Regions from separate parts of the Pectobacterium punjabense genome, predicted to be linked through region 1. Evidence: predicted binding sites of a transcription regulator. Region 1 holds the regulator's gene; each other region holds the start of a gene.
The links. The regulator LexA, encoded in region 1, represses DNA repair genes until DNA is damaged. The targets are predictions, from matches to a motif close to TNCTGTATGTACATACAGNA.
Positions count from the first base shown of each region.

Region 2: rmuC (DNA recombination protein RmuC) is a predicted target of LexA. The motif match lies at 6,333-6,352, and genes of this name have one in related genera.
Region 3: E2566_RS09135 (DNA translocase FtsK 4TM domain-containing protein) is a predicted target of LexA. The motif match lies at 8,802-8,821, and genes of this name have one in related genera.

Region 1 is NZ_CP038498.1:677,752-688,112, reverse strand. It holds gene E2566_RS03090 (LysR family transcriptional regulator) at 1-851, opposite strand, end outside; gene E2566_RS03085 (pirin family protein) at 964-1,662, shown strand; gene zur (zinc uptake transcriptional repressor Zur) at 1,769-2,278, shown strand; gene lexA (transcriptional repressor LexA) at 2,307-2,915, opposite strand; gene E2566_RS03070 (diacylglycerol kinase) at 3,026-3,391, opposite strand; gene plsB (glycerol-3-phosphate 1-O-acyltransferase PlsB) at 3,643-6,111, shown strand; gene ubiA (4-hydroxybenzoate octaprenyltransferase) at 6,239-7,102, opposite strand; gene ubiC (chorismate lyase) at 7,115-7,648, opposite strand; gene ltrA (group II intron reverse transcriptase/maturase) at 8,653-10,302, opposite strand.
Region 2 is NZ_CP038498.1:225,401-235,761, reverse strand. It holds gene tatC (Sec-independent protein translocase subunit TatC) at 1-619, opposite strand, end outside; gene tatB (Sec-independent protein translocase protein TatB) at 623-1,216, opposite strand; gene tatA (Sec-independent protein translocase subunit TatA) at 1,220-1,480, opposite strand; gene ubiB (ubiquinone biosynthesis regulatory protein kinase UbiB) at 1,563-3,203, opposite strand; gene ubiJ (ubiquinone biosynthesis protein UbiJ) at 3,200-3,823, opposite strand; gene ubiE (bifunctional demethylmenaquinone methyltransferase/2-methoxy-6-polyprenyl-1,4-benzoquinol methylase UbiE) at 3,836-4,591, opposite strand; gene rmuC (DNA recombination protein RmuC) at 4,732-6,288, opposite strand; gene argH (argininosuccinate lyase) at 6,503-7,876, opposite strand; gene argB (acetylglutamate kinase) at 7,938-8,711, opposite strand; gene argC (N-acetyl-gamma-glutamyl-phosphate reductase) at 8,749-9,753, opposite strand; gene argE (acetylornithine deacetylase) at 9,956-10,361, shown strand, end outside.
Region 3 is NZ_CP038498.1:2,019,228-2,029,588, forward strand. It holds gene clpA (ATP-dependent Clp protease ATP-binding subunit ClpA) at 1-1,017, shown strand, start outside; gene E2566_RS21970 (VOC family protein) at 1,144-1,416, opposite strand; gene infA (translation initiation factor IF-1) at 1,912-2,130, opposite strand; gene aat (leucyl/phenylalanyl-tRNA--protein transferase) at 2,244-2,948, opposite strand; gene cydC (heme ABC transporter ATP-binding protein/permease CydC) at 2,983-4,704, opposite strand; gene cydD (heme ABC transporter permease/ATP-binding protein CydD) at 4,722-6,488, opposite strand; gene trxB (thioredoxin-disulfide reductase) at 6,725-7,687, opposite strand; gene lrp (leucine-responsive transcriptional regulator Lrp) at 8,271-8,765, shown strand; gene E2566_RS09135 (DNA translocase FtsK 4TM domain-containing protein) at 8,880-10,361, shown strand, end outside.

The sequences.
Region 1 (10,361 bases):
TTCGCTTCGCCCATGCTGTCTCGCCGCCACGCCATAATAATCTGGCTTTCCATCTGATGTTCCGGCCCAATCACCAGTAAGCGCCCTTCGGCAATATCCTGCGCTACCATTGGATAAGGCATGGTTGCGACACCTAATCCAGCCAGCAGTGCACGCCGTTTATCATCTAGCGAACTCACCGTCAGACGCTGCTGCTTATCCAATAGTTGCACCGTCAGCACCGGGCGTTCACGCGCGGTATCCGCGACTGCAATCCCGCGATATTTCACACGGGTCGCATCTGACAGCGGCTCAGGCTCCTGATGGATGGGGTGCTCTGGGCTAGCGACGTAAACGTTATTCATCGTATACAGTTTGCGGGTATTCATTTCGGACGACGCACGAAAATGCATGTCCGGCGCAATCACGATATCGGCACGCCCTTGTTCAAGACGCTCCCACGCCCCTGCCAGCACTTCAGTCAGAATCGATACCTGCGTATTCGCTTTGAGCGCCAGTTTATCGATTAGGGGAAAAATCCGCTGAGTTGGAATCAGGGCTTCCGTCACAATCGTCAGGTGCGTTTCCCAACCGCGAGCCAGCGCCTCCGCATCCGTGGTGAGTTTATCTGCGGCTTCCAGCAGAATACGCCCGCGTTCCAACAACATTCGTCCAACATTCGTGAATTTAGTACGATGCCCGGAACGATCGAACAGCACCACATCTAACTCTTCTTCCAGTTTCTGCATGGTATAGCTCAGTGCCGAAGGCACCCTACCCAATTCGTCTGCCGCAGCGGCAAAGCTGCCACGACGATCGATCGCATCCATCACCCTCAGGGCTTCCAGCGTCAATGCTCGTTCTCTCGCCATCTTCGTACTCATTCAGGAATTTTGAATATACCGACCAGATTAACTAGCTAACAATCCAACGTCCACACAATTACTATCGGTTTAAGAAATAATTATCTGGGGGATAAAAATTATGATCACACGAAGAGCAGCCGGGCAATGCGGCCAGGCCGATTATGGCTGGTTGCAGGCACGCTACACTTTCTCTTTCGGTCACTATTTTGACCCACAGTTACTGGGCTATGCTTCTCTTCGCGTGCTCAATCAGGAAGTACTGGCACCGGGGGCATCATTCCAGCCGCGAACTTACCCACGGGTTGATATCCTGAACATTATTCTTCAGGGCGAAGCAGAATACCGTGACAGCAACGGCGGTCATATTCAGGCTAAAGCTGGCGATGTTTTGTTGCTTGCCACTCAACCAAACGTCAGCTATAGCGAACATAATACCAACCCCAGCAGCCCGTTGACGCGCCTACAATTATGGTTGAATGCCTGCCAAACCAGAGAGAACAGCCCGCTGCAACGCATGGGGCTCAATTCATCAAGTCATACTCTGCTCGCGTCACCGGAAGGCGAGCAGGATAGTCTACAACTGCGCCAACAGGTCTGGATTCACCATGTCGATCTCCAGCCGAATGAACAAAGCACGATAGTGCTACAAGGGAATCAGGCATATCTCCAACTGATTCACGGTTCAATGACGGTGAAAAGCGATCGGCACAGTGAAACATTACACTGCGGCGATGGTGCTTTCATTAAGGAAGAAACAACGTTGACGCTACAGGCAGAATCTCCTTTGCGAGCGCTGCTCATCGATCTGGTCGTGTAGTTCCTCTTCCCATCGTCTTCGCAGGAAAGCGCCACTCGCTCGGCGTTTTTATTCAGCCGTGGTAAGATATCTGTCTTGTTCCTCAATGTGTCAGGGTGATATGACAATGGATTCAACCAAACAGGACAAACTTCTTGCCCAGGCTGAACAGATTTGTCAGCAGCGCGCTGTGCGTCTAACGCCACAGCGGTTGGAGGTTCTACGCCTTATGGCACAGCAAACGGGTGCTATCAGCGCTTATGACCTGCTGGATCTTCTGCGACTCACAGAACCTCAGGCTAAACCGCCCACTGTATATCGCGCACTGGACTTTCTGCTGGAACAGGGCTTTATCCACCGCGTTGAATCAAACAACAGCTATGTGCTGTGTCACCATATCGAAGATCACAGTCATACGTCTGCCCTTTTCATCTGCGACCGCTGCGGGCAAGTCACTGAACGTCAAACCGAAGGTGTAGAAGAAACGCTACGCAGTCTGGCGCAGCAGTCAGGGTTTACGCTGCGTCACAGCGTTGTGGAAGCACATGGGTTGTGTGGAGACTGTCAGGAAGTGGCATCATGCAAACAGCCGGATCATTGCGATCACGACCATACTGTTCCTATTAAAAAACGATAGCCCTTGGGCTATCGTTTTTTACGAACGGCTAGCTCCAGTCACTGTTACGAATAACGCCAACCGCTAAACCTTCTATCGAAAAACTTTGCTGACGCAGGTCGACAACGATAGGGGCGAACTCTTCATTTTCAGCGAGAAGATGCACTGTATTACCCTGCTTCTTCAGGCGTTTCACCGTTACTTCATCGTCAATACGCGCCACCACAATCTGACCGTTGCGCACATCTTCTGTTTTATGTACGGCCAGCAAATCGCCATCCATAATACCAATATTTTTCATCGACATACCGCTGACACGCAACAAAAAGTCGGCGCTAGGTTTAAACATAGCGGGGTCAACCTGATAGCGGCATTCGATATGTTCCTGTGCCAACAGAGGTTCACCTGCGGCGACACGACCAACCAGAGGAATTCCCGTCTCTTCTTCCATGAGCAGACGAATACCACGAGACGCGCCCGAAACAATTTCAATCACGCCTTTACGCGCCAGAGCTTTCAGATGTTCTTCAGCCGCATTTGGAGAGCGGAATCCCAGCTGTTGGGCAATTTCCGCCCTCGTTGGCGGCATTCCGGTTTGCGCAATATGATCGCGGATCAGGTCATAAACCTGCTGCTGCCTTGCTGTTAATACTTTCATTCCGCCCCCTGGTTGTTTATACAGTCTTGCTGTGAGTATATACAGGTAAGGCACAATTGGGAATCGAGATATAGGCAAAGCCCCTGACTTTTATTCATTTATGCGGAGCGTCAGGCAAAATGTTGCCAGAGGATACTGCCCCATACGACAGCAGCTAACAAGATGGCAACAAAGACAGCCGCTGACCCAATATCTTTCGCCCGACCGGACAATTCGTGGTGCTCTAAACCAATGCGATCGACGACAGCTTCAATGGCGCTGTTAGCCAGTTCAAACAGCATGATCAACACAACAGATCCGATAAGCAGCAGTTTTTCAACCAGCGTCACCGGTAGTAAACACGCAATAATAATACCGACAACCGTCAGTATCGTTTCCTGACGAAACGCCGCCTCGTGCTGCCAGGCCTGCTTCAGTCCCTTAAAGGAATAACCGGTAGCCTTAATAATCCGGGTCATCCCCGTTGCTTTATTCATTTATCCTCCATTTTTAGACTCTAAATAATTCGAGTTTCAGGCAGGCGGCAAGAGAGGGAGTCCCGATGAGCTTACTCAAGTAAGTGATTCGGGTGACTGAACGCTGCCAACGCACATGCAACTTGAAGTATGACGAGTATATGCAAAATAGTTCGCATTTTAACGCGCTTACGTTGTCTCATCACCACAGATCTCTGGCGCAGTTTCTGGTATCCTTGCGGCGCGTTGCTAACAAGAGGCTCCATGTTGTTATGTCAGGTTGGCGTAAAATTTACTATAAACTATTGAATCTCCCACTGAAACTGTTGGTGAAAAGCAAAGTTATTCCCGCAGATCCGGTGGTCGAGTTGGGGTTAGATCCCTCACGTCCTATACTCTATGTTCTGCCTTATAACTCTCAGGCGGACCTATTGACGCTACGTGCGAAATGTCTGGCATTGGGGTTACCCGATCCCTCGCAGCCGTTCGAATTCAATGGCGTCGAACTCCCCAGCCATGTCTTTATTAATGACGGGCCGCGCGTTTTCCGCTACTACGTTCCCAAGCAGAAATCCGTCAAACTGTTCCACGACTATCTGGACTTGCACCGTGCCAATCCAGATTTAGATGTGCAGATGGTGCCGGTTTCCGTGATGTTTGGGCGTTCTCCAGGTCGGGAAGGCCATTCACAGGCCACACCACACCTGCGATTGCTCAACGGCATCGAGAAATTCTTCGCCGTACTGTGGCTAGGCCGTGACAGCTTTGTCCGCTTCTCCAGCCCGGTGTCGCTGCGCTATATGGCGACCGAGCATGGTACTGACAAAACCATAGCCCACAAACTGGCGCGTGTCGCGCGTATGCATTTCTCCCGTCAGCGTTTGGCGGCAGTTGGCCCACGCTTACCCGTACGTCAGGAGCTATTTAACAAGCTGCTGGACTCCAAAGCGATCAAGAAAGCCGTAGACGATGAGGCGCGCAGTAAGAAGATTTCCCACGAGAAAGCGCAGCAAAATGCAATCGCGCTGATGGAGGAAATCGCTGCCGACTTCTCTTACGAAGCGGTGCGTCTGTCAGATCGCGTATTGAGCTGGACGTGGAACCGTCTTTATCAGGGGATTAACGTCCATAACGCCGAACGCGTGCGACAACTGGCGCAGGATGGTCATGGTATTGTCTATGTGCCCTGCCACCGCAGCCATATGGATTACCTGCTGCTGTCCTACGTTCTGTATCATCAAGGCTTAGTTCCGCCGCACATCGCCGCAGGTATCAATCTTAATTTCTGGCCGGCGGGTCCCATCTTCCGCCGTCTTGGTGCGTTCTTTATTCGCCGGACCTTCAAAGGTAACAAGCTCTATTCCACAATTTTCCGCGAGTACTTGGGCGAGCTATTTGCCCGTGGTTATTCCGTTGAATACTTCATGGAAGGCGGGCGTTCGCGCACGGGACGTCTGTTAGAGCCCAAAACCGGTACGCTGGCGATGACCATTCAGGCTATGCTAAGAGGCGGTACGCGCCCTATCACACTGGTGCCGATTTATGTCGGCTACGAGCACGTGATGGAAGTCGGCACCTATGCGAAAGAGCTGCGCGGCGCGGTGAAGGAAAAAGAAGGCTTTATGCAGATGGTGCGCGGTTTGCGCAAGCTGCGTAATCTGGGTCAGGGCTATGTGAACTTCGGCGAACCTCTGCCGCTGACCACCTATCTGAACCAGCATGTGCCGCAATGGCGTGACGCGATTGACCCGATTGAGGCACAGCGCCCAAGCTGGCTAACGCCGACAGTGCAGGATATCTCCATGGATATCATGGTGCGCATCAATAACTCTGCGGCAGCGAACGCAATGAACCTGTGCTCTACCGCCCTGTTAGCATCGCGCCAGCGTTCTCTGACCCGTGAGCAAATGCATGAACAGCTAGACTGCTACCTGCAACTACTGCGCCAAGTGCCTTACCACAAAGATATTACAGCGCCTAAGAAGACAGCGGATGAACTGTTGGAACACGCGCTGGGCATGAACAAGTTTGAAGTAGAGAAGGACAGTATTGGTGACATCATCATTCTGCCGCGCGAGCAAGCGGTTCTGATGACGTATTATCGCAATAATATCCAGCACCTGTTGGTCTTGCCGTCGCTGATCGCCAGTATCGTCATTCATCATCGTCGGATTACTCTCGCCGACGTCGTGCAACAAATCACGCTAATCTATCCGCTGCTGCAAGCCGAGTTGTTCCTGCATTATTCCAAAGAGCAATTACCGGGCGTGCTGGAAACGCTAGCTAATGAACTGGTTCGACAACAGTTGCTGTGTAGCCGTGACGGCGAACTCGCCATTAATCCACCACGCATCCGTACGCTGCAACTGTTATCAGCTGGCGTGCGTGAGACGCTGCAACGTTATGCGATTACGCTGTCTTTGCTGTGCGCGAACCCAGAAATCAACCGTGGCACGCTGGAGAAAGAAAGCCGAAATATGGCACAGCGTCTGTCTGTTCTGCACGGTATTAATGCGCCGGAGTTTTTCGATAAAGCGGTGTTCTCAACGCTGGTCGCGACGTTACGCACAGCCGGATATATCACCGACAGTGCGGAAGCAGCGCAAGGTGATATCGTGGCAATCTACAACATCCTTGGCGATTTGATCACCCCGGAAGTTAGGTTGACTATCGAAAGTGCCAGTTCGTCTGCCGAAATGGAAACAGCCGGTCAGACGGTGGAAGAGGTAAAGCAGGAATAGTCAGGCAGGAACCACGGTAAAATGGTGGATAACACGCCGCCATCAAGCCGTGGACGCATTTAGCGTGACGATCCGTCAATAAAAAAAGCAGCGAGAAATCGCTGCTTTTTTGTCTCTACTGTCTACCTTACAGCCCAAACAGTACGCCAATAAATATCGCCATACCCGCATATTTATTATTGTGGAATGCCTTAAAACAGGCATCGCGCTCGCGCCCGGCAGTCAGTATTTGCTGATAGATAAACATCCCGCCAGCGACCAACAGCGAGATATAGTAGGGGGTTCCCAGCCCGGTGATCTTTCCTAAAATCAGCAGCAAGGCCAGCATACTCAACTGCAATAGCCCGATAATGAGATTATCAAAACGACCAAATAAGATCGCAGTAGACTTCACACCGATCTTCAGATCGTCATCACGATCCACCATCGCATATTGCGTATCGTAAGCCACCGTCCAGCAAATATACGCCAAAAACATCATCCAGCAGGTCACGGGCAAGCTTTCACTGACCGCGACGTAGGCCATCGGAATCGACCAGCCAAACGCCGCCCCCAGCACGAACTGAGGCAGATGGCTAATTCGTTTCATAAACGGATAAACCCATGCCAGTGCCAGCCCGGCGACAGACAATAGAATCGTCATCTTATTCAGCGTCAACACCAGACCAAACGCCAACAAGACCAGAACCACGAACAGAATTTTGGCTGATTGCTCGCTCACCTCGCCGCTGGGCAATGGGCGAGAAGCCGTACGTTTTACATGGCCGTCAAAATGCCTGTCGGCATAATCATTGATAACGCAACCCGCCGCACGCATAAGGAAAACGCCAGCGACAAAAACAAAGAGCGTCCACGGTGCAGGTGTTCCCCCTCCCGCCAGCCACAGCGCCCATAGCGTTGGCCACAGCAGTAACAGAGAACCTATCGGTTTATCAATTCGCATCAAGCGACAATAAGCCAGCCATTTCCCTGCTGTAACACTTCTTTCCAAGGATTTATCTCCTCAAATTACCTGCCAACCTTCATCACCAGGTGTGTAATAAACGGGTGATTCCGGTAAGAAAAGCTCAGTCAACAGTAACGGATACCCCGAAAGACACAGGCGGGAACGCCGCGCCCATAAACCTTCGCAACATCCGGTATGAATATAATCACGCGTCAGCGATTTTTGCTCAAACAGATAACGGCCTAACGGCTGATTGCCTATTTTGGTCAACGCTGAGCCTGAACCATCGAGCGTCTGTTGTGGGACAATCGTTCTGCCGAAAAGCCAAGGGCGATCGTCACCATACAGCACGACTTCACGCAGCCAGTAACGTTCATCAAGAGGGAGTTGATCGCGCTCTTCGCCCAATACCTGTGGCGTAATGAAACCCTCACGACAAAGCGTGACCCTCAGTTGGGCACAGTATTTTTCAAGCCGCTGCGTCATGGAACTGGTTTCCATCAACCAGTCACCAATGTGTTCAGGCAATACCGAAGGGGGTTCAGTAAACCAGGATATGGTGCGCAAAAGCGTTGACGCATCGTCAGACATTGTCCCTACTCCAGACAGGGTTGCTTATCGATAAAGCATTCGTAAATAAAGTAAGCGCCCCTATTGTAGCGCAGAATGCTTCCCCCGATAACACGCTATAAACCAATTCATCCCCGATGTGGCAACATTTTGGCAATGTGGCTGGTTACGCGCCAGCCATCGCGATACCTCTTTAGTCATTCACACAGCAGTTTGGTGGGAAATCAACAAGCACAAGTATGCTTATCTCAATAATGCATTGAATTGATTGATAGAAAAGAGGCGCATAAAAAAAGCACCACCCGGTATCGCGACCGGATAGTGCTCTTTAAAGGACAGAAAGACGAGCTTCTGTAACCTGACCGCCAGTCACCGGAAAATGGCTTCCGGTGGCAGGAGTGTCACATGTCGGGTAGCAGCAGCACATTACTGTGCCGCCGCCCCCTAAGAACCGTACATGCAAGTTTCCCCGCATACGGCTCAAGCCCTTATAAACCCGCACTACTGTTTGGGCCGACAACGTAATAACTAGCAAAATCAGTTGAGACAAAGTGAAGTTTTTGTTTATTTCTCAATATTTCATATAATCAAAAATTAACGAGTTATATCAATACCCCTTGGAAATCAAGGTTGCTTAACTAGAACAATTCTAAATTGCTTTAATTAATTCAGGGGGCTCCACGCCTCTCTGGGATTGCAGTATCAAAATAATTATTCTCAAAATTCATGTAATAGAGGAAGTATCGATCCATACCTGACCTTCTCCAACTCTTTCAGGATCGTTAACCTCAGGTAACGGCCGTCCGGTAAAGGTTCAAGTAGGAAGAGCACGGCTTCTTCCCACAATGCACACAGTGCCACCCTTTTGCTCCCTAGTCTCTCGAGTCGATCCCCTTCCGGTCAGGACTCTGTGCCGTTACACGGAGAACAACTCGGGGACATTCAAAAATTTGGCCAAAACAAGCCTCCTTGAATTCCCGTGAAGTTAGAGATCCTCATGATTTTACTAATCCATCTATAACCATTCAATGGTTATGGATCAATCTATGGCAATTTGGATGCAACATCATTAAATTATCGATTTCGTCACCACCGCCATCTACCCGTCTGATAATGTGATGGACATCCCAATCATCATTATCTCTGAATAGCTGGTGACAGATCGGGCACCGATAGCCCTGTCGCTCCCATATCATTCGCAGTTTTCCTCGCTGCATTTTGCCTTCTTTCCAGCGCTTAACCTGCCGCTGTTCGAAGTACAGCTCATCAACCGGATCGTATGGATTAGCCTGGGACTTGATTTTAATGTGACGTTTAATCGGGATATCTTTGCAGGACAGCAACCTTTGCAGGCCGTTGTCCGCATCGATACTCTGGAACACCCAGTTATCGCCACCGACTGAGTGAAAATACTTCGGTTTCACCCAGTACTTGTTGCGATTACCGTGCCGACGGCATGACCAGCGCCAGAGCAACTTCCAGACGCGATAGTCGATATAGCTAAACGTTTCTTTGGCAACAATATGACGATGATAATTTGCCCAACCCCGTAGTACCGGATTAAGTTGCCTTATCAGGTCACCCTGTTTTGACGCCGCATTGCGTTTCACTATCTGCCGGATTTTCTGAAGGTGATTGCGAAGACCTTTAGCAGCAGGCTTTATCAGCATTTTGCCTCGATACTTGCGCACGTTTTGCCCCAGAAAATCAAACCCATCCGAAATATGCGTGATCACCGTTTTTTCTGGTGATAATTGCAGCCCTCGGTCAGCCATAAAGGCCTCGACAAGAGGTTTGACTTTACTTTCCAGCAGCTCTTTCGAGATACCCGTAATAATGAAGTCGTCTGCGTAACGCACATAATTGACCTTGGTCTTGTAACTGGCTTTGGTGTTCTTCCGCCCGAAGTGAGCTTCTAACACCGCTTCCAGTCCATCCAATGCCATATTCGCCAACACCGGAGAGATAATGCCTCCCTGTGGTGTGCCAGCTTCGGTTGGATATAACCGACCGGATTCAATGAATCCCGCTTTAAGCCATTTCCCGAGCACCTGTTTATCCAACGGAATATTGGCAAGTAGCCAGTCATGACTGATATTGTCGAAACATCCTTTAATGTCGCCTTCCAATACCCATTCAGACGAACTTCCCCGACTGAGATTGACGAAACATTGCTCAATCGCATCCGCCGCTGAACGCACTGGACGAAAACCATAACTATTACGATCGGCCGTGGTTTCCGATACCGGGTCTAGTGCTGACAGGAATAGAGCCTGCATCGCACGATCCTTCATAGTCGGAATCCCTAATGGGCGACGTTTACCGTTGCTTTTAGGGATGTAAACACGCCTCAGCGGAGCAGGTTTGTAACCTGTGCGCGTCAGTTGACCTATCGCCAGCCATTTCTTTTCGGGAGTGTTCCAAAGTTCACGATCCACTCCAGCCGTCTTTTTGCCTCGATTTTCGGTAACTCGTCTGACAGCCAGTGCTTTAGCTGCAAACGAGCGCGTCAGCATCCTTTGCAGGGCTTTCACCCTACGCCAGCGCTTCTGCTCCGTTGCCTTTGCGATTCGTATCTGTAGCCCTCTGACCTGACGGTGTATCTGACGCCAGTTAATCTGGTGCCAGTTTTCCGCCCTGCCGGAAAGCGCAGATACTTTTATTAACGTACTCATCTTGCTACTCTCCTCAGTGCTTTTGGTTAGAAAGCCCCGAGCGAAAGCAGACGGACAGC
Region 2 (10,361 bases), 450 kb from region 1:
GCAGCATCCCGACAACGAATGCGCCCACCAAAATATAAGGCCGCTTTTTCTTTAGGTCTTCTGGCGTCACCACACCACTCCAGCAGAGCAGTACAATGGCAACCGGCACCTCAAACGATACGCCAAACGCCATGAACAGCGCCATAACAAAATCGAGGTAGTTATTGATGTCGGTTGCAATCAACACGCCAACGGGTGCCGTTTTCGCGAAAAAGCCGAACGCTAGCGGAAACACCACAAAGTACGCAAACGCCATGCCCGAATAAAACAGCAGGCTGCTGGATACCAGCAACGGCATCATTAAGCGACGCTCGTGTTTATATAGAGCAGGAGCGACAAACGCCCACACCTGATAGAGCACCAGCGGCGCGGCGACAAACACTGAGACAATCATCGTCAGCTTTATCGGCGTAAAGAAAGGCGAAGCGACATCAGTCGCGATCATGCTAGCACCAGCAGGTAACTGCTCAATGAGTGGTGCAGAAACCACTTGGTAAATGTCATTGGCAAAGAACACCAGCACAACAAATACCGCCAGCACACAGATAATGCTGTTCAGTAGCCGCTTGCGTAGCTCAATCAGGTGGCTAATTAGCGGTTGAGTATCTTCATCGGCCATAAACTAACGACTATCACTCGGTTGACGGGCAGAAACAGCAGAAGACTGGGACTGCTCAGGTTTGACATTATCGTTGCCGACAGCTTCATCACCCGTGGCATTGCGACCATCATGGTGATGTTCAACAGCAGCACCGTTTTCAGGTTTAGGCTGGCTGTCTGCTGGACGTACTGCGGTTTCCGCTTCAATCACCCCGTCGTAGGCCGCTTCGGGATCGTTCAGCGGGGTATTGTGTTGCGGTTCCATCGCTGCGCTATGCCCATCCGATTTTTGGTGGTCATCTGATTTTTGCAGCGACGGTGTCTCGGTATAGCCACGCTTCATCGCTTCTGCTGCCTCTTTGAGTTCATCCATTGAGGCTTTCAACCCAGGCGAAAGATTCTGCAAACTGGCTTTTTCGACTTTCTTCAGGCTTTCCTGAAACTCCTGGAGTTTCAGCTCCTGCGACAGTTCATTCTGAACCGTAGACGCCAGCGAACGCAGCGTCCTAATCCAGCTTGCAACCGTCCTGACGGCGACGGGTAATCGTTCTGGCCCGAGAACAATCAGGCCAAGAACCATCACCAATAGCAATTCACCAAAACCGATATCGAACACAGCTTACACCTGCTCTTTATGCTGGCTCTTCGTGTCGCCCTGCTTAACGTCTGATTGGTTGTCAGTGATAGACTTGGTAGCGAAATCGGCATCTGGCTGCGTTTTGTCTGCGCTAGTGGACGGCTGATCGTCCCCCATCGCTTTCTTAAAACCTTTGATTGACGCGCCCAAATCTGAACCCAGCGTTCTCAGCTTGTTAGTGCCGAACAGTAAGATGACGATAACTGCAATAATCAGCAGGTTCCAGAGACTAATACCACCCATAACATTTACCTCTTTTCAAAAAGGGGAACGACAGAATTCTCGTTATTATATCGGGTAATTCTGGCGTACATCATGATCTGCTTCAACGAGTGCGACGCCAACCGATAATCCAGGCAACTATTCCTGCTGCCATCAACCCTGCGGGAACCATATCGGCTTCAACACCGCTGATTAGCAACAACGTACCACTGATTAGTAGCGTTGCGCCAATACCCAAAAGATATCGTGACTGCCCTTGGCGAGCATGCTGCGTTTTCAGCTCATGTGCCAGCTTATCGACGCTTTGCTTTAACATCTTATGCTGACGCAGCCCATCATAAAAGAGTTCGGGAAGCTCCGGCAATTTCTCAGCCCAGAACGGTGCCTTTTCTTTTAGCGCCCGGAAAACCGCAGGTAAACCGACCTGCTGCTTCAACCAGCTCTCCAGAAACGGCTTGGCCGTTTTCCACAGATCGAGCTGCGGATAAAGCTGCCGACCAACGCCCTCAATATATAGCAGCGTTTTTTGCAGCAATACTAGCTGAGGCTGAACTTCCATATTGAAGCGACGCGCCGTATTAAACAAATTCAATAATACATGGCCGAACGAAATTTCCGCCAACGGCTTCTCGAAGATCGGCTCACAGACGGTACGAATAGCAAATTCAAAATCTGCCACATTGGTGTCCGCCGGCACCCAGCCTGAATCGACATGCAGCTCGGCGACTTTGCGATAATCACGGTTGAAAAAAGCGATAAAATTCTCGGCCAAATAGCGCTTATCTTCTTTATTCAACGAACCGACGATACCGCAATCAATACCGATGTATTGCGGATCTTCCGGGTGCTCGTAGCTAATAAAGATATTGCCGGGATGCATATCCGCATGGAAGAAGCTGTCGCGAAATACCTGCGTAAAGAAAACCTGAACGCCACGCTCTGCCAGTAATTTCATATCCGTGCCATTGGCCTGTAGCGCCTCGACATCAGAAACAGGAATACCGTAGATGCGCTCCATGACCAACATGCTTTCGCTGCAATAATCCGAATAAATTTCCGGCACATACAGCATTGGGCTGTTATCAAAATTACGCCGTAGTTGGATGGCATTAGCTGCTTCTCGCAGCAGGTTCAGCTCATCAAGCAACGTTTTTTCGTATTCCAGTACCACTTCGCGCGGGCGCAGACGGCGACCATCCGGCAACAGGCGGGGCAACCAGCCAGCCAGACGTTTCATCAGGCGCATATCTGCCTTGATGACAGGCAAAATATCCGGGCGGATCACCTTGATAACGATCTCTTTTCCCGTACTTTTCAGGCAAGCGGTATGAACTTGCGCAATCGAGGCGGAGGCCAACGGTTTGATATCAAAATCGTCAAACCACTCTTCAAGAGGGATTCCCCCCATCGACAGCTCAATTTGCTCACGCGCTAGTTTGCCATCAAACGGTTCAACCTTATCCTGCAACATCGCTAACTGATCGGCGATAGCGGGTGGAAACAGATCGCGGCGCGTCGACATCATTTGCCCGAATTTAATCCACACCGGCCCCAGTTCCTGAAGCGCCAAACGCAGGCGTTCCCCTAAAGGCATATTGCGGTGACGATTAGGTAGCCAGAACAGCAGGCGACGCCCCGCTCGCAGCGGAAACGTCAAACGCATTTTAGGAATGAGTTCATCCAGACCATAGCTCAGCAACACACGTACAATACTGTAGAGGCGGCGTAATTCACCGGGCGTCATCGTAAAGCCTCCAGTTTCGCCAGTCGTTCGAACAACGCATCGACGGATTTATCCAGCGCGACAATTTCCTCATGGAACCAAGCATTTTCCAGTTTCCCCGGAGCCAGTCGCCACTCTTCCGTTAACGTCTCGGACAAGAAATGTTGCTGCTGATGTAATGACCGCTTCAGGAAATCCAGGGTTTTCTGTGCAGTCTGGCTAAGCCCCTGAGCAACAATGTCGCCCAGATAAGGGGACAACCATTCCGCTGGATCGAACTCCGCCAGATCGCACAGCACGATGAACTGTTGAACGACTTGAATATCACCTTCAATAACCAGTTCACCACTGCGCATCAGCGATGATAGCTGTTGACGATCGCGTAACTTCATCAGAACCGGAACGCGTGTTTGCAGACGACAATCAGCCAATTCTCCCCACTGGCTGACAACATCCAGCCGCTGTTCGCTAAACACCAGCACCAAGGGAACATCCAGTTCAGCCAGCGCGATCTGGAGTGTTTTCCCCTGTAAGCGCTGACGTGCTGACTTCATGCTTCGATCACAAGAAACGGTATCTTGAAAAAGCAGCTGATTCAGCGCAGTTTCCAGCGTAGCTGTCAGAAAAGACGTTATCAGCATTGGCATTTCCAATCAGAATTTAAACCCACGGTGCAGCGCAACGATTCCACCCGTGAGGTTGAAATAGTTAACGCTGTCAAAACCGGCGTCGCTCATCATCCCTTTCAGCGTTTCCTGATCGGGATGCATGCGGATGGATTCCGCCAGATAGCGGTAGCTCCCGGCATCACTCGCCACGGCTTCGCCAATCCTCGGCAGGATATGAAATGAATACGCATCGTAAACGGTGCTCAGTTGTTTAATTATCGGCTTGGAAAACTCCAGCACCAGCAACCGGCCACCGGGCTTCAGAACGCGGTACATGGAGCGCAGCGCTTTGTTTTTGTCCGTCACGTTGCGCAGACCAAAAGAGATGGTAATGCAGTCGAAGAAATCATCGGGGAACGGCAGCGCTTCTGCATTGGCCTGCACGTAGTTGATGTTGTCGATAATGCCTTTGTTACGCAGTTTCTCGCGGCCGACTTTCAGCATTGATGCGTTGATGTCCGCCAGAATGACCTCACCACCCTCACCAACCATGCGGGAGAATTTAGCGGTTAAATCTCCTGTCCCTCCGGCAAGATCCAGAACGCGCTGGTTACGTCTTACCCCACTACATTCAATAGTGAAACGCTTCCAGATACGGTGGATACCAAAAGACATCAGGTCATTCATCAGGTCATACTTTGCGGCTACAGAATGAAAAACCTCAGCCACCATGACTTCTTTTTCATCCCTGGCGACAGTCCGAAAACCAAAGTCGGCCGTATTCTCCTGCTCACTTGCCATCTTATCCGCCTACTATTTCAGTCAAATTTCGGGTCTACCCATTAATGGTAAGAGTGTACCAGACCCGGATAAAAACCCCACTGCACTAATTTCGCATAGCGTAGGTGCCAAGCCCGCGAAATCCATACCTATTTATACCGTCATAATTCAAGCTGCCTGTGCGGCGGCCGCCCTTCTTCACCTTCCATTTTGACGGTCGGTGAATCCGCGTCGGATGCGGTAGAGCCGAGTAATCCATCGCGTTCAGCATGCTCATGGGCCGTTGCTTTTTCAGCCAATGAGGTGCTGATCGTGCGTTTAATTTCAACGCCCAGCGCGCGAAACCCCTCAGCCTGGCCAATAAGGTTACCACGCCCAGACGAAAGTTTATTCATCGCCTGACGATAAGTGCCCTGCGCTTTATCCAGACTCTGCCCTAGCGCTTCCATATCATCCACAAACAACCGCAGTTTATCGTATAGCCGTGAGGCTTTTTCGGCGATCTGCTGTGCGTTGCGGCTCTGTTGTTCATAGCGCCATAAATTGTTGATGGTGCGTAATGCCACCAGCAGCGTGGTCGGGCTGACCAGCATAATATTGTTCTTCAGCGCTTCGTTGATCAATTCAGGCTGGCGATCGATAGCAACCAGAAAAGCGGGTTCGACAGGAATAAACATCAGCACGTAGTCTAGCGAACGCAGCCCTGGAAGCTGTTGGTAATCTTTGCTGCTCAACTGCCGAATATGGCTGCGAACGGAAAGCAAATGTTCATTCAGCGCCGAACTACGTTCTACATCATCATCACTATTGAAATAGCGTTCGTAGGCCACCAGCGACATCTTGGCATCGATCACGACATCTTTGCCCTGCGGTAAACGCACGATGACATCGGGTTGCAGGCGGCTATTTGTCCCCGTTTGCACACTGACCTGAGTTTGATACTCATACCCTTCGCGCAGGCCAGAGGCTTCCAACACACGGCTTAGCACAACTTCGCCCCAGTTCCCCTGCGTCTTATTGTCCCCTTTCAGCGCTTTCGTCAGGTTGATGGCTTCGTGTGCCATCTGCGCGTTCAGCTGTTGCAGATTGCGGATCTCGTGCGCCAACGTGTGACGCTCGCGCGCTTCCGCGCCAAAACTATCCTGCACCTGACGGCGAAATCCATCAAGTTGCTCACGCAGCGGCATCAACAGCTTATCCAGACTCTGTTTATTTTGCTCATCCACCTTGCGTCCGCTGTGTTCGAAAATTCGGTTCGCCAGATTCTCAAACTGCGTCGTCAGCCGCTGTTCACTGTTTGCCAGCAATCGCTGCTTTTCTTCCGCCGCCATCCGGGTTTCTTCCAGACGAATGGTGACTTCGCGCAGTTCGGCTTCCTGCGCGCTATTGATTTCACGCAGCGTTCGCAGTTCCTGATTGAGCTGCCCGCACTCGGTACGGAGTTCACCAAACTGTTGCAGTTTTTCATGACTGGCAGAAAGCTGCGCGTGAACCGTACGCAATTCCAATTCGTTTTGCCGCAGCCGCTGTTCATCCTGCTGCTTTACCTGCTGTTGTTCGCTGAGCGACTGTTGGGTTTGCTGTAATGTCTGTGCTAGCAGCCGTTGCTCGGTATCATGCTGTGACAGCTTCTGCTGATGAATCAGGCTGGCAATCAACCACCCGATCAGCAGGCCCACCACACCACCGCCTAAACCATAAAATATGCTGATATCCACTTTGCCTCCGCAGGCCTTTCACGCTGTCGGTCAAGGTAAAATGATACTGTATGGATGTCCAGAAACAATTCCGGCGGGGAAGACACTGAGCAGAAAAATGCGAGCCGCATTCCATATGAAAATGGATAGATGATAATTTGCAGAAGAATCAGAGTGATAACGGTGGAATTCCCCCAACGCGGAACACCACGCTGGGAGAACAGAGGTGGGCGAATTAAGCTAAGCGCTGCTTCGCATCACTAATCGCTTTAGCAACCTGCTGTGGTGATACGCCACCTTGTGCAGCACGCTTATCCAGACAGGATTGCAGTGCCAAAATCGGGTACACGTCATCGCCAATCACGGCGCTGAATTTTTGCAGATCAGCCAGCGGCAGTGCTTCCAACGCTTTGCCCTGACGAATGGCTTCCACCACCGCTTCACCCACGATATGGTGTGCTTCACGGAACGGAACGCCTTTCGCAACCAGATAATCCGCCAGCTCTGTCGAGTTCGCGTAGCCTTGCTCAGCGGCTTCTTTACAGCGTGGACGTTTAACCTGAATACCTTCCAGCACCAGACCCGCCATCATCAGGCAGTCGTGCCAGGTATCCAGCGCGTCAAACAGCCCTTCTTTATCTTCCTGCATGTCTTTGTTATACGCCAGCGGCAGGCCTTTCAGCGTCATCATCATGCCGGTCAACGCGCCCTGTACGCGACCGCATTTACCGCGAATCAGCTCCAGCGCATCCGGGTTTTTCTTCTGTGGCATCAGGGAAGAACCTGATGTCACACGGTCAGACAGCTCAACGAACGCCGCTTCACCGCTGTTGAAGAAGATCAGATCTTCGGCAAAACGTGACAGGTGGATCATCCCGATCGAAGCATCAGACAGCAGTTCCAGTACATGATCGCGATCGGAAACCGTATCCAGACTATTGCGCGTTGCCGAGGCAAATCCCAGCCAGCCAGCCAGTTGCTCACGGTCAATCGGATAAGCCGTTCCCGCCAGCGCGCCACAGCCCAGCGGGCTGACATCCAGACGCTTAAGCGTATCTTCCAGACGGCTTTCATCACGTGCCAGCATTTCATGATAGGCCAGACACCAGTGTGCAAACGTCACCGGCTGTGCACGCTGCAAGTGGGTATAACCCGGCATTACAGCATCCTGATTGGCTTCTGCCGTCGTGACCAGCGCCTGACGCAGTTGGCGTACTGACAGCAGCAGCTCTGCAATCTGTGCCTTGCACCACAGCTTCAGGTCGGTTGCGACCTGATCGTTACGGCTGCGACCGGTATGCAGTTTTTTGCCCAAATCACCGACTTTCTCAATCAGGCGCAGTTCAACCCAACTGTGAATGTCTTCTGCATCGCTTTGCAGGATCATCTCAGGATCGGCTTGTACCTCAACCAGCAGTGCATTCAGCGCCTGTTCCAGTTGTTGCTGTTCCTGCTCGCTGAGCACATTGACCGTCACCAGCGCTTTCGACCAGCCGATCGAGCCAACGATGTCCTGTTCCGCCAGACGGTAATCAAACCGCAGTGAGTCATTAAATTGTTTAAAACGCTGATCTGCTGCCTGACTAAACCGACCGCCCCACAAAGCCATAACGATTACTCCCAGAATTTAATTCATGTTGGTATGGCATCATGCCATACCCAGAAACGACTTACGCCAGAATACGTGTACCAATCGCCACGCCGTTAAACAGCGCAGGCAGTTGCTCAGCATGACGCCAACTAGCGATATCAACCGGACGCCCTAGCGCACGCGCGGCATCCAGCGCGGCATTAACTTTAACAATCATGCCATCGGTGATGATGCCTTGAGCAATCAGTTGCTCGGCTTTCTCTGCCGTCATTTCGGCAATACGCTGGCCTTTACCGTCCAGAATACCGCTCACGTCAGACAGCAGGATTAAATCCGCACCCAGCGTTTGCGCCAGCGCCGTCGCCGCCTGATCGGCGTTGACGTTCATCAGGTCGCCCTGTGCCGTAATCCCGATGGAGCTGACGACGGGCAGATAGCCCGCAGACAACAGCGTGTTCAGCAGCGCAGGCGATCCCGCTTCCGCTTTACCCACAAAGCCCAAAGACTCATCGAGCTGCGTGACCGTCGTGCTGCCGCCATCGCCCAGGCACAAGCCGACCGCGTTGATATCATGCTTCTTTGCCCATGACAGCAGGGTTTTGTTAGCGGAGCCCGCCAACGCACCAGTGATGATGTCGATCTGATCGGCAGGCGTGACGCGCAGACCGTTTTTCTTCACGACAGGTAGCGACAGTTTCTTCATCAGGTCATCTACCAGACAACCGCCACCGTGCACAATCACCAGCGGACGCTGATGCTCCTGACGGTAAGCCACCAGCGCGGTAAACAGACGCTCCAGCGCTTCTTCGCTATCCAGTAAAACGCCACCTAACTTGATAATTAACGGATTCATTATGCTTCGCGCCTCGAAATGTCGGGACCAATAGTGATTAAATTAACGATTGAGTTTCAGGGAAACCAAAACGAATGTTCATGCATTGCACAGCCTGTGCCGCCGCGCCTTTCAGCAGGTTATCTTCGGTTGCCACCACGATCAGGTGCTCACCGTCAACCGAGAAGCCGATATCGCAGAACGGCAGGCCGACAACGGATTTCAGCGCCGGGACGCCCTTATCATACAGGCGAACCAGCGGCTTATCGTGGTAAGCGTTGTGATAAGCTTCGGCGACATCCTGCTGGGTTACGCCCGGTTGCAGGCGACAAGTGATGGTTTCCAGAATGCCACGAGCGAAGTTGCCCAAATGCGGCGTGAAGATCACTGGCGTGCCGAGGTGTGTTGAAATTTCAGGCTCATGACGGTGGTTGAAAATACCGTATGGTTGCAGACTGACTTCACAGAAACTGTTGGTCATCGACGCTTTACGTCCTGCTCCACTCACGCCGCTGACGGCATTAATCACTGGCCACTGAGCCGGATTCAATAATTGCGCATCCAGCAACGGTTTCAGCGCCAGTTGCGCAGCCGTTGGATAACAACCCGGTACGGCAATCAACTGTGCCTGTTTTACGCTTTCCGCGCGCCATTCGGCCAGCCCGTAAACCGCTTTTGCCAGCCAGTCAGGATGCTGATGTTCGAAGCCATAATAGCGGCGATAAAATTCGGCATCCTGTACGCGGAACGCGCCGGACAAATCAAAAACAGTGCAGCCTGCCGCCAGAAAAACCGGGGCCAGATCGTGGCTGACTTTATGGTCGGTCGCCAGAAAAACGACATCCACGCCTTTCGCCGCTTCTTCAACATCGGTCAGCGGTTTTACCGGTACATCAATGATGCCTTTGAGCTGCGGATGTAAATCTGAAATCAATTTTCCTGCATCGACACTTTGCGCAGAAACCATCAAAGCGGTTATGTTCATCTGTGGGTGACGGTTCAGGTAGAGCGCAAGCTCAGCGCCGGTATAACCACTTGCACCAACAATCAGCGTATTCAGCATGGGGTCCGTATACCTTCTTATTCATCTATGGAACAGGTAACAGGGTTCACCAGCGTCGGTACGCTGTTCACCCGCGAAACTCAGTGAAAGTGACGAATCGTCATCGCCGCACCTTTGGGTTTCCTTTCGCCGAGCATTATTGTATTTTTATTCAAAATAAATGCATGAATATTGATACTATCCTAACCAGAGGCTGTCAACAGTGAAGATGAATTTACCCCCTTTTATTGAGCTATATCGGGCATTGATCGCCACACCGTCCATCAGCGCCACCGACAGCGCGCTCGATCAAAGTAATCATACCTTAATCAACCTGCTGGCAGGCTGGTTCGGCGATCTCGGCTTCCATGTGGAAGTCCAACCGGTGCCAGGCACCCTCAATAAATTTAATATGCTGGCGCGGATTGGTGAAGGAAAAGGTGGCTTATTGTTGGCAGGGCACACCGACACCGTCCCGTTCGACGATGGCCGCTGGACGCGCGACCCCTTCACGCTGACTGAACACGACAACAAGCTGTACGGCTTGGGTACAGCGGATATGAAAGGGTTCTTTGCCTTTATCCTGGATGCCTTGCGTGATATCGATCCCACCAAGCTCACGAAGCCGC
Region 3 (10,361 bases), 1.3 Mb from region 1:
GTCAACGTGAGTGATATCGAATCCGTTGTCGCGCGTATCGCCAGAATTCCAGAAAAAACGGTTTCTGCCAGCGATCGTGATGTGCTGAAGAACCTCAGCGATCGCCTGAAAATGCTGGTGTTTGGACAGGATAAAGCCATTGAAGCGCTGTCTGAGTCTATCAAAATGAGCCGTGCAGGATTGGGTCAGGAGCGTAAACCGGTAGGTTCCTTCCTGTTCGCTGGCCCTACGGGGGTCGGTAAGACGGAGGTGACGCTGCAATTGGCGAAAGCGCTGGATATCGAGCTATTGCGCTTTGATATGTCCGAATACATGGAGCGTCATACGGTCAGCCGCTTGATTGGTGCGCCTCCAGGCTATGTCGGCTACGATCAGGGCGGTTTGCTGACGGATGCGGTGATCAAACATCCTCATGCGGTGCTGTTGTTGGATGAGATCGAAAAAGCGCATCCCGACGTCTTTAACCTGCTGCTACAGGTGATGGATAACGGTACGCTGACGGACAATAATGGCCGTAAAGCGGATTTCCGTAATGTCATTGTCGTTATGACCACTAATGCGGGCGTGCGGGAAACACAGCGTAAGTCCATCGGTATCATTCATCAGGACAACAGTTCGGATGCGATGGAAGAGATCAAGAAAGTGTTTACGCCAGAATTCCGTAACCGCCTGGATGGTATTATCTGGTTTAACCATTTGTCGACCGACGTTATCCAGCAGGTTGTTGATAAATTTATCGTTGAACTTCAGGCGCAGCTGGATGCGAAAGGCGTATCGCTGGAAGTCAGTGATGAAGCGCGTAACTGGTTGGCGGAGAAAGGCTACGACAAAGCGATGGGTGCCCGACCTATGGCGCGCGTGATGCAGGAAAGCCTCAAGAAACCGCTGGCCAACGAGCTGCTATTTGGTTCGCTGGTGGATGGGGGCTCTGTCACGGTGGAACTGGATAAAGAGGCGCAACAGCTGACGTATGGCTTCCAAAGTGCGCAGAAGCGTAAAGCGGAAAGCGTTAATTAATCGATACTGCGTGTTGTCTAAGAGGGATGCTGATGCATCCCTTTTTTATTGGGTGCGCCGACGACAATTGATATCTATTGTTATAGAACATCGGGAGCAATGAACCCAGCTACAGGTCTCCTCTGGTTAGGAAATATTGCTTGTATCCGTCGCGCAGACTCTCAATCGGTGCCCATCGGGATCTATGGCAACAAAGGTATAACCGAACTCAAGATTGATTGGTTCGAGTGCAAACTTTACGCCTAATTCTTTCCATTCCTGATATATCGTGTCTACATCATCGGGGGTGACATCGGACAGGCAAATTTCAAACCCACCAAATTGGGCTTGAGGTTTTGGATCAATTCCTGATTTAGACTGAATGCCTAAAATAAACTCGGGGGAGAGGGGGGAAAACAGAGAATTCTTCGTAGGTTTCTAACGGTTCTGATTTTAATATTTTCTTGTAAAATTCAGTGCTTAATGAAACATCTTCAACATAAATGATTAAGCTATTTGGTTTAAACATGTCACGTCCTTATATGAGCATTTCATCAATCATATCGTTAATTTATATCCATACTAACTATACTCGTCATACTTCAAGTTGCATATGCGTTGGCTACGTTCAAATACTCGCCCCGAAGGGCCAACGCTTCGCGTTGTTCAAAACGTTAACGTTTTGTCCTGAAACTCGAATTATTTGGAGTATATATGCCAATTATCTTTGAAAAAGAGAGGGTTTTATTTGGCGCGATCGTTTAATCAGGATTGAAAGGCGATGGGCAAGATGACGCTAGCGTGAAGGTAGGGACGGAAAATATCCCAAAAAACAAAAGCCCTTGCCATGAAGGAAAGGGCTGGAGAAGGAGTCACATCCTCATTTATCGCTGTTATCAGCGATGAGCGAACCGGTTAACGGCTGCGGAAGACAATGCGGCCTTTACTCAGGTCGTACGGGGTTAACTCTACAGTGACTTTGTCACCCGTCAGGATGCGGATATAGTTTTTACGCATTTTACCGGAGATATGAGCGGTAACCACGTGCCCGTTTTCCAATTCAACGCGGAACATGGTGTTGGGCAGCGTATCAAGCACGGTGCCTTGCATTTCAATATTGTCTTCTTTGGCCATCGAATCCTCTAGGTCTAACTACCTTTATTTTTTAACCGCAAGATAATGCCGAAAAACCGACATTATGTAAAGAAGCGTTCACGTTTGGAGCGTTATTTACCCGGTTTCCTTTGTCACTCTGCCGGTTCTGCAAGCTGTTGTGGTAACCAGCAGCCCTCATCGACAGCGATATCCTGCCACTGGGAAAGCAGTTGCAGAAAGCGATCTCGGGGAATTTCACTTACGCCCAGTGAGGCGGTGTGAGAATTTAACACCTGACAGTCAATCAACTGACCGCCATGGCGAATAAAATGCTGCTGAAACACCAGCAGCGCGTATTTTGAGGCGTTATCCATACGGCTAAACATTGACTCGCCGCAAAATAATCGACCTTGTTCAATACCATATAGCCCACCAACCAGTGCGCCATTGTGCCACACTTCGACGGAATGTGCTTTCCCAACCTGATGAAGCTGGCGATAAGCTGAAATGATATCCGGCGTAATCCAGGTGCCATCATGATGTTCGTGCGCACAAGCGTGAATGACATCATCAAATACCTGATTTAGCGTGGCGATAAAAGCGTGGCGCTTCAGAAATTTTTTCATACTACGGCTGAGGTGAAATTTGCCGGGAAACAGGACTGCACGCGGGTTCGGAGACCACCATAAGATCGGTTCTCCGGGGGAGAACCAGGGAAAAATTCCCTGTCGGTAGGCCGCTTTTAGCCGGGGAACAGAGAGATCGCCGCCAATGGCCAGCAGGCCATTGGGGTTATCCAGCGCATGGTTCGGGTCAGGAAACTGAAGCGAGTGAGACGATAGCTGATATAGGCGCATGTTTTTCAAACGTTGTGTTGCAACGACGCTTGCCTTAAACGTGTTGGCGGAATTGCCAATAACGACCTTGTTGTGCCATCAAAGCCTGATGGCTGCCCTGTTCGATCACGTTACCATCGTCCAGAATACAGATGCGATCCATCGATTCTAAACCGTATAAGCGGTGGGTAATAACGATCAGCGTCTTATTGGCACAGTGCTCACGGAGCAACTGTAGAATACGTTTTTCTGTTTCTGCGTCTAGCCCCTCGGTAGGTTCATCCAGCAGAACTAATGGTGCGTCGTGTAGTAATGCACGAGCTAAAGCAATGCGCCGCTGCTCACCCCCGGAAAGCTGACGACCGCCTTCTCCCAGCCAGGCATTCAGCCCCTCGTTTTCTAGCAGTTTTTCTAACCCAACTTGTTGTAACACCTCTGCCAGTTTTTCGTCCCGTGCAGTCGGTGCTGCCAGTAACAGGTTCTCACGCAGCGTTGCGCTGAAAATATGTACGCGCTGTGGTACGACACTCATCATGGCGCGAAGATCGCCTTCCTGCCAATTAGCAAGCGGGTGCCCATTGAGCGTAATGTCCCCGTATTCACAATTCCATGCCCGAGTCAGCAATTGTAATAGCGTAGATTTTCCGCATCCGGTGCGCCCAAGCAATGCCAGGTGTTCGCCTGCCTGAATCGAGAGCGTGATATTCCGCAGCACGGGCTGTGGCTGGCCGGGATAAGTGAAGCCGACATGTGAGAGTTCGATTGAGGCCGTGCGCGATGTCTCTGGTCCACGGTCAGGGAACGTGACGTCGATGGGCTGGTGAATAATTTGATCGACCCTAGCGGCGGAAGCAATAACTTGTCCCATATGCTGGAAGGCTACTGTGACGGGAGCCAGCGCTTCGAAGGCGGCAAGTGACGCGAACACGAACAGGGCGATGAGTGCACCGGGCTGTGGGTTGCCGCCAACACCATCGGCGGCGAGCCACAGAATCAGCGTAACGGTCAGCCCACTGCATAAAATCATCACCGCCTGAGATAATCCAGTAAGATTGGCCTGCTGACGCTGGCGACGCAGCCAGTTAATTTCCACCAGTGCCAGCTGTTGACGGACACGATCGAGTGCGCCAAAAACGGTTAACTCCGCCTGACCTTGCAGCCAGGTGGTTAACTGAAGACGGTATTGTGCACGCAGTGCGGTCAAATCCTGCCCGATGCCGTTACCTGCGCGGTAAAACAGAATAGGCAGACAGAGTAAGAGCACCAGCATGATAGCCCCAAGCGTTAGAGCTAATGCGGCATCAATGAAACTCAGACCGTAACAGACGATGAGAATGACGACAAAGGCGCTGACAATAGGCGAAATAACACGAAGGTAGAGGTGGTCAAGTGTATCAACGTCCGCCACGAGTCGGTTTAGCAGCTCAGCCTGACGAAACTGTGCCAGCCCGCCGGGAGAGAGCGGCAGAATGCGAGAAAAGGTGAAAACGCGCAGACGCAGCAGAACACGGAAGGTTGCATCATGGCTGACGACTCTTTCGCCATAACGTCCGGCGGTACGCGCGATAGCGGCACCCCGCACGCCTGCCGCAGGGAGCATATAGTTAAACGTGAGTAACCCGACAATACCTGCCAGTGCGGCTCCCGCGAGAAACCAGCCGGATAGGGCGAGCAAACCGATGCTGGCCAGCAAAGTGGCGATTGCCAGCACCACGCCCAAACTTAAGCGCCAAATATGCTGACGATAAAGTGCCAGAAAGGGTTTTAATACTCGCATCGTTTTTATCTGAGCCATTACAGCGCCCCCTGTCGTTGTGCCAGCAGTGCCGCGAAGGGACCTGCTTCGGCGCGAAGTGTTTGATAATCCCCCTGCTGAACCAGTCGACCTTCTTCCATCACCCAAATTGCGTCATAGTCGGTGATATCGTTGAGCTGATGCGTGACCAGTAGCGTGGTCTGAGAACGTGCTGCTGTGTTCAGCGCGCTCATAACCAACTCCTCGCTGTGGGCATCAAGGCTGGCTGATGGCTCATCCAGCAGTAATAAGTTGCAAGGGTGGATAAGGGCACGGGCAACGGCGACGCGTTGCGCCTGCCCGACGGACAAGCGGGCTGCGCCATCACCGAGCGTTGTTTCCAGACCCTGTGGGAGTTGCGGCAAAAATTCCTGTACATACGCGTGTTCAATCGCATATTGCAATTCCAAAGGACTGGCCTGCGGATTACCCAGCAGAATATTGCTGCGCAGCGTTGGTTCCGGCAAGTGGGGATTTTGCCCGACCCAGCTCAACTGTTTACGCCACGATTCAGACGTGAGTGAGTTGAGTGCTTTGCCATTGACGGTTAATGAACCGCGATAGGGCAGGAATCCTAATAGCGCATTAAGCAGTGAACTTTTTCCTGCTCCGCTGATACCGACTAACGCGATACGTTCGCCTGCGCGGATATCGAATGTTAACGGTTGGGTTAACGGCGTGCCATTGGGGGAGAGGACAACCAGATCTTCCGCGCGGACAGCAATGGCGGTATCGCTGCTGAATTCATATGTGCCAAAGCCTACTGATTCGCCTTCCTCGGCTAAAAAGGTTACCAGGGATTCCGCTGCGCCAATAGCTTGAGCTTTGGCATGGTAAAAGGTGCCGAGATCGCGTAAAGGTTGAAAGAATTCCGGTGCCAAAATAAGGACGAGAAAACCGGCGAAGAGCGTCACGCCCATTCCATAATGACCAAAATCGAGTTCTCCGAGATAAGAGAAACCGAAATAGACGGCGACAACTGCGATAGAAATGGAGGCGAAAAATTCCAGCACGCCCGAGGAGAGAAATGCCATGCGCAGCACTTCCATGGTACGGCTACGGAAATCTTCGGAGGCATGGCGGATTTGTTCGGTTTCAGCCTGACCGCGATGAAACAGGCGTAGCGTTTCCATTCCGCGTAGGCGATCGAGGAAGTGTCCGCTTAGGCGAGCCAACGCCAGAAAGTTACGCCGGTTGGCATCCGCTGCGCCCATACCGACCAATGCCATAAACAAAGGGATGAGCGGTGCGGTGAGAAACAGAATCAGTCCTGCGGCCCAGTTGATCGGAAAGAGGGTGATCAAAATAAGCAGCGGGATCAGCGCGGCAAGATACATTTGCGGTAGATAGCGGGCGTAATAGTCCTGCATATCATCCACCTGCTCAAGAATCATCGTTGCCCAACTACCCGCGGGTTTACCCTGAACCCAGGCCGGGCCGAGCTGCTGTAATCGATCCAGTACCAGCTTACGAATATGCTGTCGAACCGCTTGCCCGCAAAGAAAACCGACACGCTCGCGTAACAGGCTATTAAGCGCACGCAGAATAAAGGTGGCGATCAGCAGAAGGAAAGGAGAGAACAGGGATTCTCGGGGGGCATGCTCGATGATCAAAGCGTGGAGCAGAGTGGCTAAGAGCCAGGCTTGTGCGACGATTAGCGCGCCGCTCAGGAATCCGAGCAGCAGTGAAAGCCGTAACCAACGTTGTGCCAGCTTACTTTGCTGTTTCAGCCAAGCGGTCAGTTCTTGCTGTCTGGTTTTTTTCATCGGGCACCAGTTCGTTATGTTGCAGAAGTGGACTTAACAGAAAATAACGCTTATGTAACTGTTAGGTAACAAAATTATCTTCTATCATGCAGAATGTCGTCATGTTACCGCGACAGGGGCGCGCTGAAAACGAAAAGGAGAGGGGAAATCGGTGAGACGATCAATTTTTGTGTTGCGGCAGGCAAATCGGAAGGAAGAAAACGGAACGGCTGCTGCCGCTCCGTTCTCGCATCGTACTACTTGCTGATGGTGAGCCCATCCAGGTAACGTTCAGCATCCAGCGCAGCCATACAGCCTGTACCGGCAGAGGTAATGGCTTGACGGTAAATATGATCCATCACGTCACCTGCGGCAAAGACGCCAGGAATGCTGGTTTGTGTCGCGTTGCCATGAATACCGGATTGCACTTTGATATAACCGTTTTCCAGTGCCAGTTGGTCGCCAAACACGGCGGTATTCGGGCTGTGGCCGATAGCGATAAACACGCCAGCCAGCTCAAGCTCTTCTGCCGCGTCGCTCTGTGTATCGCGGATACGCACGCCGGTTACGCCCATATCATCACCCAGCACTTCGTCCAGCGTACGGTTAGTATGCAGGATGATGTTGCCGTTTTTAACTTTGTCCATCAGACGGTCGATCAGAATCTTTTCTGAACGGAACGTCTCGCGACGGTGAATCAAATGCACTTCCTCAGCGATATTAGACAAATACAGTGCTTCTTCTACGGCGGTATTCCCGCCGCCAACGACGGCAACTTTCTGATTCCGATAGAAGAACCCATCACAGGTTGCACAGGCGGAAACGCCTTTGCCTTTAAACGCTTCTTCAGACGGCAGGCCAAGGTAGCGAGCCGATGCGCCCGTAGCGATGATCAGTGCATCACAGGTGTATTCGTCGCTATCGCCAAATAGACGGAATGGACGGTTCTGCAAATCAACACGTTCAATATGATCAAAAATCACGTCGGTATTGAACTTGGTCGCATGTGCGTGCATACGCTCCATCAACAGCGGGCCGGTTAAATCGTCGGCGTCGCCTGGCCAATTTTCAACTTCAGTCGTGGTCGTCAACTGACCGCCTTTTTCCATACCCGTGATTAATACTGGCTGTAAATTCGCGCGTGCAGCATACACTGCGGCAGTGTAGCCAGCTGGGCCTGAGCCCAGAATCAATAACTTGTGATGTTTAACGGTACCCATGCTTTCCTCATTTCATGACGGCGAATGATGTTCATATAACCAGCCTTTACGACCAACTCGTTTCTTTAACGACGAACATATCTACCACGAACAATGAGAACGATTGTAAGGAAATTACAAGAGTAAAAAAAGTATGCAGAAAAGTTGCTAGCTATTTGTTTAATCGTTAATGGCGATGGAGATAATAAATTGCTGAAAAATCAGCCACATTCATAAGTAAAATGATTGAACCCACCTCGGCAGATGGCTCTGGCTTATCGAATCTGGCAGTTTCTTCTGATTTTCGTTGTTTTACTTTGACAATCGGCTGTGCATTTGCGAAAACATCTGGGTAAGAGGAAATTTTTTGTATGTGAACAGTTAAAAGCTCGGCTTTTTATTCGTTTTTGCGCAGGCAGGCCTTTAGGCCACGGATATGACGTGATGGTCTTCTTCGTTGGTTAGTAATACGTGGGGCGAGAACGGGAAGTTAATGACTGTTGATAGACAAAATAAGCAGCGTGTCTTCTTTAAGGGTAACTCTGATACATGAGGTCTATCGGGGTAAAGCGGGTGCAGGGAAAAGTGAAGAGAGACAATAATAATGGTAGACACTAAAAAGCGACCAGGAAAAGATCTCGATCGTATTGATCGTAACATCCTGAACGAATTGCAAAAAGATGGGCGTATTTCCAATGTCGAGCTTTCCAAACGTGTTGGGCTGTCGCCGACACCGTGTCTGGAGCGTGTGCGTCGTCTGGAAAGACAGGGTTTCATTAATGGCTACACAGCGCTGCTAAACCCGCATTATCTGGATGCGTCACTGCTGGTTTTTGTTGAAATAACGCTAAACCGTGGTGCGCCTGATGTGTTTGAACAGTTTAATTCTGCGGTGCAGAAGTTGGAAGAGATTCAGGAATGCCATCTGGTTTCCGGCGATTTTGACTACCTGTTGAAAACGCGTGTTCCGGACATGTCCGCTTACCGTAAACTCCTGGGCGAAACGCTGCTGCGTCTGCCGGGTGTAAACGACACCCGTACATACGTGGTGATGGAAGAAGTGAAGCAAAGTAACCGTCTGGTCATTAAGACTCGATAAACGCGTGGGTGCAAAACCCGATAAATTCAGCTACACTCCTGTGAATTTATACAGTCCCAGCGCCGGGTTTTCTCGGCGCTTTGTCATAAACCTTACAGGCCCCTGGAGAGACTCTTGAGCCAGGAATATACAGAAGATAAAGACGTTACCCTGAAAAAACTCAGTGGAACACGTCGTTTGCTTGAAGCGATTTTAATCGTTGTGGCACTTTTTGCGGTTTATCTCAGTGCCGCATTGCTCAGTTTCAGCCCTTCCGATCCCAGTTGGTCGCAAACTGCGTGGCATGAACCTATCCATAACCTTGGCGGTGTGGCGGGTGCCTGGTTGGCCGATACGCTGTTCTTTATTTTTGGCGTTCTAGCCTATGCTATTCCGCCGATCATGCTATCCCTGTGCTGGGCGGCTTTCCGTCAGCGTGATAACCATCAATCTATTGAATATTTTACTTTTTCGCTTCGTCTGATTGGAACGTTGGCGCTAATCCTGACTTCTTGTGGTCTGGCTGCGCTGAACATTGACGATCTCTACTATTTTGCTTCCGGTGGCGTATTGGGAAGCCTGTTGAGCAGCTCAATGATCCCGCGTTTTAACAGCATGGGCGCGACGCTGGTTCTGTTGTGCGTGTGGGGTGCTGGGCTAACGCTGTTTACTGGCTGGTCATGGCTAACCATTGCCGAAAAAATTGGCGCTGGAGTGTTGGGCTGTCTGACGTTCATGTCAAACCGCTCGCGTCGCGATGAAGAGTATCGTGAAGAAAACGATCGTGAAGAGGATGAGAACGATGTGCTTAACCTGCATCACGATGACGCATCAGATGAGGCGACAACACAACTGCGTGATGACGATGACGTCCTGTTTTCTGCACCTTCTGTTGCTAATGCCGTACACGATACGATGGCAGATCGCACGATAGAAGAGGGATCACCTTCAACGGAAAACGTGCCAGCCGCTACACAACCGATACTCTCAGCAGAAAGGCCCGCGGCAGCATTGTCTGACGCACCATTGTCTGGCTCTGTGTCGCCAATTGTCCCCTCTGAGAGCGACTCGACGCCGACGCTGTATTCGTTTGAGGTTCCTGAATCGCCTATAACGACGCCAGGCCCCCATGGCAGTGCGTCTATTCCTTACGGGAATGCTTACGAGAATCATGTTGTACCGCCGATCGTAACGCCATCAGTGATTCAACCGTTTGCTGAGCCAGCACAATCTGCACGCGATACCGATTTCAACGCGAATAACACCTTTATGCCAGCGTTTAGTGCTGATGCGGATGAGAACCCGCAGATTAAACGCGGTGTAGGGCCGGAGCTGCCGCGCCCTAATCCGGTACGGATTCCTACTCGCCGCGAACTGGCGTCATATGGAATAAAACTACCGTCGCAGCGGCTGGCCGAAGAACAAGCAAGGTTACAGGCTCAGAGCAATAGCGCAGAGACGGAATTGACGAACGACGTGTATCAGGAAGAGACACCGGATGATATCGCCCAGCAAGAAAATGCGTTACAACAAGCGTATTTGGAGCAGCAGCGTCAGCGTTATGGCGACGAGTATCCGTTACAGGAAGACGATGAAGACGCACTCCTACAAGCGCAG